2 regions of the Pseudomonas sp. TMB3-21 genome follow, and region 1 is predicted to be linked to the other one. Evidence: riboswitches for the same ligand, from Rfam matches in the RefSeq annotation. Region 1 holds a riboswitch; the other holds the start of a gene.

Region 1 (7,120 bases):
ACCATCAACCTTTGCTTTTGCTCGGATCGGCAGAACGCGGGAAGGTGCGTTCTTCTTCGAGGGTGCCGTCCTCGCGGTGAATTTTCAGGGACGCAGTTTTGCCGTCCAGAAATTCGCGCGCCAGTTTGATGATTTCCGCCTTGGTCGAAGCCGTTTTCGAAGCACGGTCCGCGCCTTGCTTTTTCAATGACCAGCCGGTGTCGGTTTTGGTGATGTGATAGTTGTCCATCCGATCTCCTCGCGCCCGTGGCGCATTAGCGATGTGGTGTGCTGTTGACCGCTGCCCTCGTCATGAGTTTAAAAAGTGGTCGGGGGATGACCCTGCTTGGTGTTAAATAGGCCACCTCAGGCTACAGCTCACACCCTGTCGCGTATTCAGTGCAACGAGAACCGATATGAACGCCTATTCCAACACCAGCGAATTCCCTGCCATCGGCACAACCACGGTGGTCAGCGCATGATTGAAGTGACTGAAGTTTCCATTGCCGAGCTGCGTGCGGCGCTCGAATCCGGCCGGACCACGGCGGTCGAACTGGTTCAGGCCTATCTGGAGCGGATCGAAGCCTTCGACGGGCCGACCACCCCGACCGCGCTGAACGCAGTCGTGGTGCATAACCCGCAAGCACTGGAAGAGGCACGCGCATCCGACGCGCGCAGGGCCAAAGGCGAAACACTCGGCCCGCTCGATGGCATTCCTTACACCGCCAAGGACAGCTACCTGGTGAAAGGTCTGACCGCTGCGTCGGGCAGCCCGGCCTTCGTCAATCTGCTGGCCCATCGCGACGCATTCACTATTGAACGGCTGCGCGGCGCCGGGGCGATCTGCCTGGGTAAAACCAACATGCCGCCGATGGCCAACGGCGGCATGCAACGCGGCGTCTATGGCCGGGCGGAGAGCCCGTATAACGGCGACTACCTCACCGCGCCTTTTGCCTCGGGTTCCTCCAATGGTGCAGGCACAGCGACGGCCGCCAGTTTCGCTGCCTTCGGCCTCGCCGAAGAAACCTGGTCGAGCGGTCGCGGGCCGGCGTCGAACAATGGTCTGTGCGCCTACACGCCGTCACGCGGGGTGATCTCGGTGCGCGGCAACTGGCCGCTGACGCCGACGATGGACGTGGTTGTGCCGTTCGCCAGAACCATGGCGGATCTGCTGGAAGTGCTCGATGTGGTGGTCGCGGAAGACCCCGACACCCGCGGCGATTTGTGGCGTTTGCAACCCTGGGTGCCGATTCCGAGCGTTGCCTCGGTGCGCCCGGCCGCTTATCCGCAATTGGCGGCTGATAGCGCTGCGCTGGCCGGCAAGCGCTTCGGCATACCGCGCATGTACATCAACGCCGACCCCGACGCAGGCACCGCGCAGGCGCCCGGCATTGGCGGGCCAACGGGCCAACGGATCAACACGCGGCCTTCGGTCATCGCCCTTTGGCAAGAGGCCCGACACGCGCTCGAAGCTGCCGGCGCGCAAGTGATCGACGTCGACTTCCCGCTGGTCTCCAATTGCGAAGGCGATCGTCCAGGCGCACCGACGGTGTTCACGCGAGGCCTGGTGTCCAAGGAATTTCTCCACCACGAATTGTGGGACCTGACCGCCTGGGCCTTCGATGATTTTCTGCAAGCCAACGGCGATCCGCAGCTGAACCGCCTTGTGGATGTCGACGGCCCGCTGATTTTCCCGCACGACCCCGGCACCCTGCCCAACCGTGAAGGCGATCTCGTCGCCGGCATGGACGAATACGTGCGCATGGCTGAACGCGGCATCACGCCGTGGAATGAAATCAGCACGGTGGCGGACGGCTTGCGCGGGCTCGAGCAAACCCGGCGCATCGACCTTGAGGACTGGATGGATGAACTGGGCCTGGATGCGGTGCTGTTCCCGACCGTCGCAGACGTCGCACCGGCCAATGCCGATATCGAGCCAGCGTCGGCCGATATTGCCTGGAGCAACGGCGTCTGGGTGGCCAACGGCAACCTCGCCATCCGTCATCTCGGCGTGCCCACGGTGACGGTGCCGATGGGCGTGATGGCAGATATCGGCATGCCGGTCGGGCTGACATTTGCCGGGCGCGCCTACGACGATTCCAACCTGTTGCGCTTCGCCTCGGCATTCGAATCGACAGGGTCAAAACGCCTGATCCCGCCGCGCACTCCGCCGCTGTCTGCCCGCTGAAAAATCGGGACTGGAGCATTCAGTCCCGCCTCTCCAAGGCTACTTGACCAGACGCTTTTCCTTGGACGGCCGATAGCCGAAATAGGCGCTGTAGCATTTACTGAAGTGGCTGGGCGACACAAAGCCACAAGCCACCAGTACGTCCACCTGGGACAGTTCCGTGTGCTGCAGTAACCGCCGGGCCTCGGTGATGCGCAGCTCCATGTAATAGCGTTGCGGCGTGGTACCCAGTTGTTCCTTGAACAAACGCTCCAGCTGGCGGCGTGAACGACCGGCGTAAATCGCCAACTGCTCCAGTTCCAGCGGTTCTTCAAGGTTGGCGTCCATCAGCTTCACCACTTCTCGCAGCGGTGCACTGACGCAGACATTTTCCGCCAGCTTGATGCGCCGATAGCGCGATTCCTCGAACGCCAGAATATCCTCGATGCCTTCAACCAGCGCCTTGTCGTGCAAGCCCTTGATCCAGTCCAGCGCCATGTGAAAAGCCCCCGAAGGGCTGGACGCGGTAAGCCGGTCTCGATCGATCACATAAGGTTCGCTGGTGACATGGGTGGCTTTGGAAATTTCCGCCAGTGCCGGACGGTGCTCGGGGTGAATCGCACAGCGGTAGCCATCGAGCACCCCCGCGCTGCCGAGAAACCACGCGCCGTTCCACAGGCCGGCAAGGATAACGCCGTGATCCGCCGCCAGCCGCAGCAAGTAGTTGAGTTCATCGCCGGCGTTCAGTTCGGTGCGGTAGCCGCCGCAAATCACCAACAGATCGAGGTCATGGATTGCCGATGTATCGATGCGCCCGTCGGGGCGGATCACCAGACCGAGGTCGCTGATGACCTCGCCGTCATGCAGGCCGAAGGTGCGCGATGAGAACAAACCCGGGCGCAGCAGATTGGCCGTGACGATCGTGTCCAGCGCTTGGGTGAATGCGGGCAGGGAGAAATGCTCAAGCAGCAGGAAACCGGTGCGGGTGATCCGAGCCGGCTGAGATGGCTCATTCAGATAGCGGAGGTTTTTGCCCTTCATGCCACCGCTGAATTGACGTCTTTCGGTCAAGGTGCGACTCACTCGGCTGCGTTGATGAACCTGGCGTCAGGTGCGCTGATGAAACGCCATGCTAACCGTAGATCTTCGACAAATATATCAATCCTGATACATGCCCCCTCGCACCTGTGGTACATAACCATGACCGCGCGATCCAAGAGGTTTGCTTATGTGCCGCTCTTCCCGTTTGCCGCTGCTCGCCGCCCTGCTCGCTCTGTTCGCGGGCGCCGGACACGCCGCCACGCCTTCGCCGGCACCCGACAGTCTGCAACCGCTGCTGGCGACCATGTACGAACGCCTGAACATCGGCGATCTGGCGGCGTTGGCCAAGTGGGACAGCGGCAAGCCGATCCAGGACAACGCGCGGGAGGCGCTGGTCATCGCCGATGCACGCAGGCAGGCCACGCAGAACAAGGTCAACGCGGACGAGTTCGCCGACCTGATCGCCGCGCAGATTGAGGCCAGCAAAGTGGTGCAATACGGGCGACTTGCGCAATGGCAGGCAGCGGGCAAGGCGCCCCCTACCCCTCGACTAGATCTGGAGAAGCAGATTCGCCCGCAACTGGATCAGTTGCAGCAGCGTCTGTTGCAGCAATATGCGGCTTTTTCGCGGTATCGCACCGACCCGGATTGCCCGCACTGGCTGGGCAAGACCCGCGCAACGTTGATCAAGGATCAACTGCACGGTCAGGCGCTGATCCGCGCGTCCGGTGAACTGTGTGCCGTCGGCCGCTGACGCCAGGCCTCCTCGACATCGCACCCGCTGAAAAAAATCCGGACCGCTACGACGCCCGATCGACTACCATGCCCGCCGCCGGTTTCCAAATGGGATTAATAGGGAATCCGAGGTGCCTTGCATGGCATCAAACGGAACTGCCCCCGCAACTGTAGATGCCGAGCCTGCTCCTCAACTGCCACTGGGATGATTCCCGGGAAGGCTGGAGCCAGGCGACGACGCATCAGTCAGGAGACCTGCCGGCCAAGCAAATCACTAACCGGCGGGGTGTCCGGGAAGGACATCCTTGCGCCCGGTTCCCGAGTTACAACGGCAGCGATCAACGATGTGTTTCCAGTCCGTACCCTGCTTTTATGTACGGTCAACCGGAGATTGCGTCATGCGGCTGTCGCGCCTTGCCACCCTCGTCACTGCCTTGGGTTTTTCCACCCTCGCCCATGCGGCACCGACTCACTATCCCCTGACGGTGGAAAACTGCGGCAGCACGCTGACGTTTGCCCAGGCGCCGAGCCGCGCGGTGACCATTGGCCAGGCCGGCACCGAGATGCTCTACGCCATGGGCCTGAGCGACAAGGTGGTCGGCACTTCGTTGTGGTTCAACAATGTGTTGGCGCAATACCAGCCCGTCAATGACCGCATCGAGCGTCTGGCCGACAACGAACCGAGTTTTGAAGCGGTGATCGGCAAGCGTCCGCAACTGGTCGCCGTCGAGCTGGAATGGATGGTCGGGCCGCAAGGCGCGGTCGGCACCCGCGAGCAGTTTCATGAGATGAACATCGCGACCTACCTGATACCCTCCGATTGCGAAGCCAAGGACAACCTGGTCGGCGCCGACGGCACGCGGCTCGAAGCCTTTCGCGTTGACAGCCTGTACAAAAGCATCAGCCAACTGGCGCAGATTTTCAACGTGCAGGCGCGCGGCCAACAACTGATAGCAACGCTCAAGGCCAGCCTGGCGAAGTCGGTGGCGACGGCCGCGCAGAACAAGGATTTGCGCCACACCAGCGCACTGTTCTGGTTCTCCAGCGCCAGCCTCGACATCGACCCTTACGTTGCCGGACACAAAGGCATTCCCGATTTCATGCTCAACACCCTGGGCGTGCGCAACGTGGTGGAATCCGACGAAGAATGGCCGACCGTGGGCTGGGAAACCATCGCCAAGGCCAACCCGACCTTTCTGGTGATCGCGCGCATGGACCGCCGCCGCTTCCCGGCTGACGACCACCTGAAAAAACTCGAATTCCTGCGCAGCGACCCGGTCACCCGCAACATGGACGCGGTGAAACACAACCGCATCATCATTCTCGATGCGATGGCCATGCAGGCCAGTGTGCGCATGTTCGAGGGTCTGGAAACCCTGGCGACGGCCATCCACGGCTACGACCTGGGGCAATGACGGCGATGCTGATGCGTACAGTCCTCGCGCTGGTGACCTTACTGGCGGCAGTGATTGCCGGCGTGACCATCGGTGAAACGGCCATTGAGCCGGGCGTGGTGTTTCAGGTGCTCGCGAACAAACTGTGGGCCGCCGGTCATGTGCTCGACCCGATCGATGAAGGCATCGTCTGGAATTACCGCCTGACCCGCGCCCTGGTCGCCGCGGCCTGTGGTGCCGGGCTGGCGACGTGCGGGGTGATTCTGCAATCGCTGTTGCGCAACCCGTTGGCCGATCCTTATCTGCTGGGCATTTCCGCCGGTGCCTCGACCGGCGCCGTGCTGGTGACGCTGCTGGGCTTGGGTGCGGGGCTGATTTCGCTGTCAGTCGGCGCGTTTGCCGGCGCGGTGGCAGCCTTCGCGGTGGTGGTGTTGCTGGCGCGGGCCAGCGGTGCGCCGGGGCGAACCGGGCAGATTATTCTGGCGGGGATCGCCGGCTCGCAGTTGTTTAATGCGCTGACCGCGTTTCTGATCACCAAGTCGGCCAGCGCCGAACAGGCGCGCGGCATCATGTTCTGGCTCTTGGGCAATCTCAGCGGGGTGCGCTGGCCGTCAGTGTGGCTGGCGGTTCCAGTGGCGTTGGTCGGTTTGCTTGTTTGCCTGTGGCATCGGCGCACACTCGACGCCTTCACGTTTGGTGCCGACTCGGCCGCCTCGCTAGGCATCGCGGTGCGTCCCGTGCAATTTCTGCTGATCAGTTGCGCGGCGCTGGTGACGGCGGTGATGGTCTCGATTGTCGGCTCGATCGGCTTCGTCGGGCTGGTCATCCCCCACGCTGCGCGGCTGTTGTTGGGCACCCAACATGCCCGCCTGTTGCCGGCCAGTGCGCTGGGGGGCGCGGTGTTCCTGATTGCCGCCGACATCCTCTCGCGCACGCTGATCAAAGGCCAGGTGATCCCGGTGGGCGTCATCACCGCGCTGGTCGGCGCGCCGGTGTTCGCGCTGATTCTGATCGGCCGAAGGAATGCGCGATGAATGCCGTGCAGTCTGTTGGCGACGCCGTGTTGCGATGTGAAGGCCTGGGGTTTCATGTTCGCGACGTCGAGCTTTTGCACAACGTCAATCTGGAGGTGCGACGCGGCGAAACCCTGGGCATTGTCGGGCCCAATGGCTCGGGCAAATCCACCCTGCTGAAACTGTTGGCCGGTTTGCGCATCCCCGGCCGGGGCGCCGTCTACCTCAATGGCAAAACACTCAAATCGGTGGCGCGACGTGCGATTGCGCAGACCCTCGCCGTGGTCGAGCAACAGGCCGATACGCTGGACACCATCAGCGTATTTGACGCCGTCGCCCTCGGCCGCACGCCCTGGCTGTCGGCCTTGCGCCCATGGTCGAGTGAGGATGACGCCATCGTCCAGCAGGCGTTGCGCGATGTCGATGCGGCGCATCTTGAAAGACGCAGCTGGCACAGTCTGTCCGGCGGCGAACGCCAACGCGTGCACATCGCCCGCGCACTGGCCCAGCGTCCACAGATTCTGCTGCTTGACGAGCCGACCAATCACCTGGATATCCAGCATCAACTGGCGATTATGCAAGTCGTGCAATCGTTGCCAGTGACCACGCTGATCGCCCTGCATGACCTGAATCAGGCGTTGAGTTGCGACCGTCTGGCGGTGCTCGAACGCGGGCGTCTAGTGGCGCTGGGCAAACCACTGGAAGTGCTGACGCCCCACCGTTTGCGCGAGACATTTGGCGTGCAGGCGCACTACCTGGTCGACCCGTTCGACGGCGCGCAGATTCTGCGG
Region 2 (7,120 bases), 710 kb from region 1:
GGCTCTGCCACAAACGACCGTCGATAGCGCCCTGCACACCGGCACCGTAAGCGCCGGGTTTGGCCCCGAAAATTCGCCAACCCGCCTGTCGTCTCGCAGCCTCCTCATCCAGCCCCGACTGCAGCAACGCTTCGCGCTCGGCGCGGACTTTGGCGGCCAACGGATTGAGGTCGTCAGGTTCATCCAGCCCGGCCACGGCTTGGACGGCCGCATCGAACAGCCGAATCAGATTGGCAAAAGCATCGCGGAAGAATCCCGAGACGCGCAACGTCACGTCAACCCGTGGCCGGTCAAGCAGGCTCAACGGCAGAATTTCAAAATCGTCGACCCGCTGACTGCCCGTCGCCCACACCGGCCGCACGCCCATCAGCGCCATGGCTTGGGCGATGTCGTCACCGCCGGTGCGCATGGTCGCTGTGCCCCACACCGACAAACCGAGCTGACGCAGGTGATCACCGTGATCCTGCAGGTGCCGCTCCAGAATCAGGTTCGCCGACTGGAAACCGATCCGCCACGCCGTGGTGGTCGGCAGGTTGCGCACGTCCACCGTGTAAAAATTGCGCCCGGTCGGCAGTACGTCCAGGCGCCCGCGACTCGGTGCCCCGCTCGGCCCGGCCGGGACGAAACGGCCGCTGAGGGCGTCGAGCAGGCCGCTCATTTCGGCGGGGCCACAGGCATCAAGGCGAGGTGCGACGACTTCGCGGAGGTGGTCGAGGATGGCTCCTACCTCCACCCACCTCGGTCCCTGTAGGAGTGAGCCTGCTCGCGATAGCGGTGGGTCAGTCATAACCCTATTGGCTGTCACACCGCTATCGCGAGCAGGTTCACTCCTACAGAGGTCGGGGTTGGCTTCAGGCTGAATCAGCGTTTGCGCGATGAGTTGAGCGGCGAACAACTCCAGCCTTTCGCGGGTATCGCCGGCGGTGCGCCAGGGCTCTTCGGTGACGGTTAGCAATTCCACCGGGCGCGGCCCAGGCCACGGCTCGGCCAACGCACACTCCAGCGGATCGAATCCCAACTCAAACGCCTTGGCCAGCGCACGCAATAAACTCGACTGCGCGCCGCGCCCATCACCACGGGGTATGCGCAGCAACGCCAGCAACGTATCAATGCGCAGACGCCCGCTCGGTGACTCGCCGAAAATGTGCAAGCCATCGCGGATTTGCGACTCTTTCAAATCGCACAGATAGGTATCCAGACGCGGCAGCCAGATCGCCGCATCGGCATCACTGTCCAGCTTCTCGTCCAGTTGCAATTCGCGATCGATGTGCGTGTCGCGCACCAGTTGCAGAATGTCGCGCTGCAACTCGCGGGCACGGCGCGGATCGAGCAGTTGCGCCTCGTAATATTCGTCTGCCAACAGTTCGAGGTTGCGCAGTGGCCCATAGGTTTCTGCGCGAGTCAGCGGCGGCATCAGGTGGTCGATGATGACTGCTTGCGTGCGCCGCTTGGCCTGCGCGCCCTCGCCCGGATCGTTGACGATAAAGGGATAAATGTTCGGCATCGGCCCGAGCAACGCATCCGGCCAGCAGTGCTCCGAGAGCCCGACACCCTTGCCCGGCAGCCATTCGAGGTTGCCATGCTTGCCGACATGGATTACCGCGTGGGCACCGTAGGTGTTTCGCAGCCAGAAATAGAACGCCAGATAACCATGTGGTGGCACCAGATCAGGGTCGTGATACACCGCACTCGGGTCGACCTGATAACCGCGCGCTGGCTGGATCCCGACGAAGGTCAGGCCAAAGCGCAGCCCGGCGATCATCATCCGTCCGCCACGGTACATCGGATCGCTGTCCGGCGGCCCCCAGCGTTCCAGCACGGCTTGGCGATTGGCCTGCGGCAACGCGTCGAACATCTGCAGGTAGTCATCAAGCGGAAGGCTTTGATGACAAGGACGCTGGTCGAGGGTGTCGAGGTCATTGCTGACGCCGCCGAGCAATTGCTGGATCAACGCGGTGCCACTGTCCGGCAGTTCGGCCGGCAGCGGGTAACCTTGCTGATGCAACGCCCGCAGGATATTCAGTGCTGCGGCCGGGGTGTCGAGACCGACGCCATTGCCGATGCGTCCGTCGCGGGTCGGGTAGTTGGCGAGGATCAGGGCGATGCGTTTTTCCGTGTTGGGTACACGCGCCAGATCAACCCAGCGCCGCGCCAGTTCAGCGACAAAATCCATGCGTTCGGGCTGGGCTCGATAGCACACGACGTCCGACTGACTGCGCTCGCTGCGCCACGCCAGATCCTTGAAACTGATCGGGCGGCTGATGATTCGCCCGTCCAGTTCCGGCAGCGCAATGTGCATCGCCAGGTCACGGGGGCCAAGGCCCTGCTCGCTGGCGCGCCAGCCGGGCTCGTTGTCCTGCGCACAAATCGCCTGAATAACCGGAATATTGCGGCGAAAGGGTCGCAAATGCGGCGCTTCAGGGCTGGACTGGGCGAAACCGGTGGTGTTGAGAATGACACTGGCGCCAACCTCATCAAGCCAGTCCTCGACCACCGTCAGGCAGCCGGGTTCTTTCAGACTGGCCACGGCAATCGGCAACGGATTGAAGCCGGCCGCTTGCAGGCGCTGGCAAAAGACATCGATGAACGCAGTGTTCGCGGCCTGCAAGTGCGAGCGATAAAACAGCACCGCCGCCACGGCTTGACCGGGCTGCCATTCGCCTTGCCAGTCACTCAGGTTCGCAGGGCTTTTGCGCGGATGGTAGATCGCGGTGCGTGGCAGGGTTTGTGGCTCGGCCCAGGCGTAATCGCGACCGAGCCAACCGCTCGCCAGGCAATGAAAGAAGTTCAGCGCATTGTTCATTCCGCCCTGACGCAGAAACTGCCAGAGGCGATCGCGATCTTCCGCATTCACGGTGCTGAGGTCGCTAAGCTCCGGGTCCGGGCGATCATCACCCGGCACCAGAATCAGCTGCACGCCGCGCGCGGCCAGCTCGACCAGGCGCTCGACGCCGTAACGCCAATAGCCGATGCCGCCGTGCAGGGAAATCAGAATGACCTTGGCGTGGCGCAATACATCGTCGACGTACAAATCCACCGACGCATGATTTTGCACCTGCATCGGATTGGCCAAGCGAACGCTCGGGTAATCATCGGGCAATTGCTGCGCCGCTTCCGCGAGCAACGCGAGGCTGGAATCGCCGCTGCACAAGATCACCAGCTCGGCGGGCGTCTGGCCGAGGTCGGCAATATTGTCATCCGAAACAAAGCCGCCGGGCTGGGTCCTGAGCAGGTGCATGGCTTAAGCGCTGAGCGCGGCGCGCAGTTGCGCTTCAAGCAACGCGGCGTCGAGCTCCTGACCGATCAGCACCAGGCGCGTGGTGCGCGCTTCATCGGCTCCCCACTGACGGTCGAAATGCTTGTCGAACCGCGTACCCACGCCCTGAATCAGCAGGCGCATCGGTTTGTTCGGGATCGCCGCGAACCCTTTCACGCGCAGAATGCCGTGCTTGACCACCAGTTGCGTCAGCGCATCCAGCAGCAGGCTTTCGTCGGCTTGCGGCAGTTCGATGGAGATGGAGTCGAAGGCATCGTGGTCGTGATCGTCTTCACCTTCATGGTGATGATCGTGATGGCTGTGGCGGCTGTCGATGTGTTCTTCGGAACCGGCGCCGAGGCCGATCAGTACGTCCAGTGGCACGCGGCCGCTGCTGGCTTCGATGACCTTGACGGCGGGCGGCAGTTCTTCGGCGACTTCCAGGCGCACGCGGGCAAGGTCTTCGGGGCTGATCAGATCGGACTTGTTGAGGATCACCAGGTCGGCACTCGCCAGTTGATCGGCGAACAACTCATGCAGCGGCGATTCGTGGTCCAGATTCGGGTCGAGTTTGCGCTGGGCATCCACCTGATCCGGGAACGCCGCGAAAGTGCCGGCGGCAACGGCCGGGCTGTCGACCACGGTGATCACCGCGTCAACCGTGCAGGCGCTGCGGATTTCCGGCCACTGGAAGGCTTGCACCAAGGGTTTCGGCAGGGCCAGGCCCGAGGTTTCGATGAGGATGTGATCAAGGTCGCCGCGACGGGCAACCAGCTCACGCATCACCGGGAAAAATTCTTCCTGAACGGTGCAGCACAGGCAGCCGTTGGCCAGTTCATAGACGCGGCCGTTGGCTTCCTCTTCAGTGCAGCCGATCGAACATTGCTTGAGGATTTCGCCGTCGATGCCCAGCTCGCCAAACTCGTTGACGATCACCGCGATACGACGCCCCTGAGCATTGTCGAGCATGTGCCGCAGCAAGGTGGTTTTGCCCGAGCCGAGGAAACCGGTAACGATGGTGACGGGAAGTTTGGCCAGTGTTTTCATCGGATGCCCTATCGCAAGGTGGCGGGCATACGGGACGACAATCGCTGCGACAGACGCGCGCGGAAGAGTTCGCCACCGGATCACCCCGCCCGGTTGTAGTGAGAATCTGTGTCGAGGCAGGTCTCCTGGCTGACGGTGTGCCGGCCGTTGGGCCTGGCATTCGCTGCGCCTTCCCGCGGATCCGTAGGACAGGATCTGCAGTGGCGTGGCAGCAAACAGCACCGTTCACAGTTGCGGGGGCAGCCGCGGCATTGACCGCGTTCCCTTCTTAGCTTCGGCAAGTGCCGAAGAACCTCGAAGGCGCAAGGCTACGCATCGCGTGGGAGCGGGTCAATGTCCGGGAGTCGTCGCCGACGATTGTGGTCAGGGGACTTGCTTTTATTGAAGGGCTTGCCTGTGATGAGGATTTTCCTGTGGCGAGGGGGCTTGCCCCCGTTCGGCGGCGAAGCCGTCGTCAGACCTGCTCGCGCGGTATTTCTGGAAGAATGATGGGGTCGCTTCGCAACCCAACGGGGGCAAGCCCCCTCGCCACAGGCAAATCTCCTTACCACAGGCAAGCCCCCTCGGCACAAAGATGAGAACCCATGCTAATTGACGCCAAACCCCCGCCCATGCTCTCCTACACGCTTTGTTACGGGTGCCCTTCACAGGGTGAAACGGGAAACCGGTGAATCATGTGCTTTACTCAAGGCCATGTCAGTCCGGTGCTGCCCCCGCAACGGTAAGCGAGCGAAGCGTCAGATCCACTGTGTCGGGTTATCGACATGGGAAGGTGGTGCTTGCAGGTTTCGGCTGACGCCAAACCCCTCGTGAGCCCGGAGACCGGCCCGCAACACACAGTGATCGTTTCGTTCGCTGAATGACAAACCCGCGGTGGGCGGGCGCTGTTCGAACCTCTGCGTGCCTGATCCGCAGGGATTTCATGCGCTCTATTCACCCGCTGACAGACCAGAGGGAAGCGCCATGTCGACCATCAGCAGCACCGGCAGCACTGCCGATAAAAGCACCACCACAACCCTGACCCAACGCCTGACTGCTGCCGTATGTGCATCGATCCTTGGTGTGTCCCTGGTGTATTTCGCCGGTTTCTCGCACATTGAAGCGGTCCACAACGCCGCGCACGATACCCGTCACAGCGCTGCCTTCCCGTGCCATTGAGACCTGCCGACATGATCAAGCGTATCGCGCAAACCGCAGGTTTCTCCGGGCTGCTGGCCGCCCTGTTGCTGACACTGCTACAAAGCTTCTGGGTTTCGCCGCTGATTACCCAGGCCGAGACCTACGAAAAATCCGAACCGGCTGCCGTTGAACTTCACGAGCACGCTGCCGGTGCGGCCGCACACAGCCACGATGGCGAAGCATGGGAACCGCAAGATGGCTGGCAGCGCGTGCTGGCCACCACCGGTGGCAACCTCGTAGTGGCCGTCGGTTTCGCCTTGATGCTCGCCGGTCTTTACACCCTGCGCGCGCCGACCAAAACCGCTCAGGGCCTGCTCTGGGGTCTGGCCGGTTACGCGACCTTCGTGCTGGCGCCGACACTGGGCCTGCCACCTGAGTTGCCGGGCACGGCCGCCGCCGATCTGGCCCAGCGCCAGGTCTGGTGGATCTGCACGGCCGCTTCCACCGCAGTCGGCATCGCCTTGATCGTGTTCAGCCGTCATTGGTTGATGAAGGTTCTGGGCGTGGCAATCCTCGCCGTCCCGCACGTGATCGGCGCACCGCAGCCGGAAGTACATTCGATGCTCGCCCCGCAAGCGCTGGAATCACAGTTCAAAATCGCTTCGCAGTTGACCAACATCGCCTTCTGGCTGGCCCTGGGCCTGATCAGTGCATGGTTGTTCCGCCGTAAAAGCGCTGGTCAATACGACGCATGACAGATGCCAGCGCAGCGCCGACATTAGTGATCGGCCTGGGCTGCCAGCGCGGCTGCCCGGCCAGCACGTTGCGGGCCCTGCTCGATCAGGCCCTGCAAGCGCATCAGATCGGGCTTCATCAGATCAAGGCCCTGGCCAGTATCGATTTGAAGCGTGAGGAAGCGGGCCTGACAGAACTGGCTGAACAGCTGGCGTTGCCCTTGACGTATTTCAGCAGCGAACAACTGGCCGGTTATCAGCTGCAACTCAGCCACCGCTCAGACATCGCGTTCGAGCGCACCGGCTGTTATGGCGTAGCGGAAAGCGCAGCGCTGGCGCTGGCCGAGCAGTTGAACCAGGCGCCGGCGAAATTGCTGATATGTCGGCAGAAATACGCCCAAGCCACACTCGCTTTGGCCTCCACAGCGTAGTAACCCCGATTACTTCCATCTTTGATCATGAGCAAACTTCATCTGAAGCGTTGCCCAGCCTTCTTTCTGACAGGAACCGACGATGACCGTCTACTTCATTGGCGCAGGTCCCGGCGATCCGGAATTGATCACGGTCAAGGGCCAACGGCTGATCCGCAGTTGCCCGGTGATCATCTACGCCGGCTCGCTGGTCCCGGCCGCTGTCCTCGAAGGCCATCAGGCGGAACACGTGATAAACAGCGCCGAGTTGCATCTAGAACAGATCATCGAACTGATCAAGAGCGCGCATGCCAAGGGTCAGAATGTGGCGCGCGTGCATTCCGGCGACCCAAGCCTGTACGGCGCCATCGGCGAGCAGATTCGCTACCTGCGCGAGCACGACATCCCGTTTGAAATCATTCCCGGCGTGACCGCGACAGCAGCGTGCGCGGCGCTGTTGGGGGCTGAACTGACGCTGCCGAACGTCTCGCAAAGCGTGATTCTGACGCGGTATGCCGACAAGACCGCGATGCCCGCCGGTGAAGAACTGGGCA

What was found. Region 1 has a riboswitch for cobalamin ahead of ACYZTS_RS17740 (ABC transporter substrate-binding protein). Riboswitches for the same ligand answer to the same signal wherever they lie in the genome.
Region 2: another riboswitch for cobalamin. It lies ahead of cobW (cobalamin biosynthesis protein CobW); the one in region 1 lies ahead of ACYZTS_RS17740 (ABC transporter substrate-binding protein).

The regions. Positions count from the first base shown of each region.
Region 1 covers NZ_CM142718.1:3,865,546-3,872,665, reverse strand. Annotated here, with positions in the region: gene ACYZTS_RS17760 (DUF2188 domain-containing protein) at 5-229, opposite strand; gene ACYZTS_RS17755 (amidase) at 458-2,167, shown strand; gene ACYZTS_RS17750 (GlxA family transcriptional regulator) at 2,207-3,217, opposite strand; gene ACYZTS_RS17745 (chorismate mutase) at 3,375-3,941, shown strand; cobalamin riboswitch at 4,004-4,199, shown strand; gene ACYZTS_RS17740 (ABC transporter substrate-binding protein) at 4,321-5,337, shown strand; gene ACYZTS_RS17735 (FecCD family ABC transporter permease) at 5,346-6,350, shown strand; gene ACYZTS_RS17730 (ABC transporter ATP-binding protein) at 6,347-7,120, shown strand, end outside.
Region 2 covers NZ_CM142718.1:4,575,346-4,582,465, forward strand. Annotated here, with positions in the region: gene cobN (cobaltochelatase subunit CobN) at 1-3,238, opposite strand, end outside; gene cobW (cobalamin biosynthesis protein CobW) at 3,242-4,303, opposite strand; cobalamin riboswitch at 4,402-4,615, opposite strand; cobalamin riboswitch at 4,922-5,148, shown strand; gene ACYZTS_RS20770 (CbtB domain-containing protein) at 5,267-5,461, shown strand; gene ACYZTS_RS20775 (CbtA family protein) at 5,473-6,177, shown strand; gene ACYZTS_RS20780 (cobalamin biosynthesis protein) at 6,174-6,587, shown strand; gene cobM (precorrin-4 C(11)-methyltransferase) at 6,670-7,120, shown strand, end outside.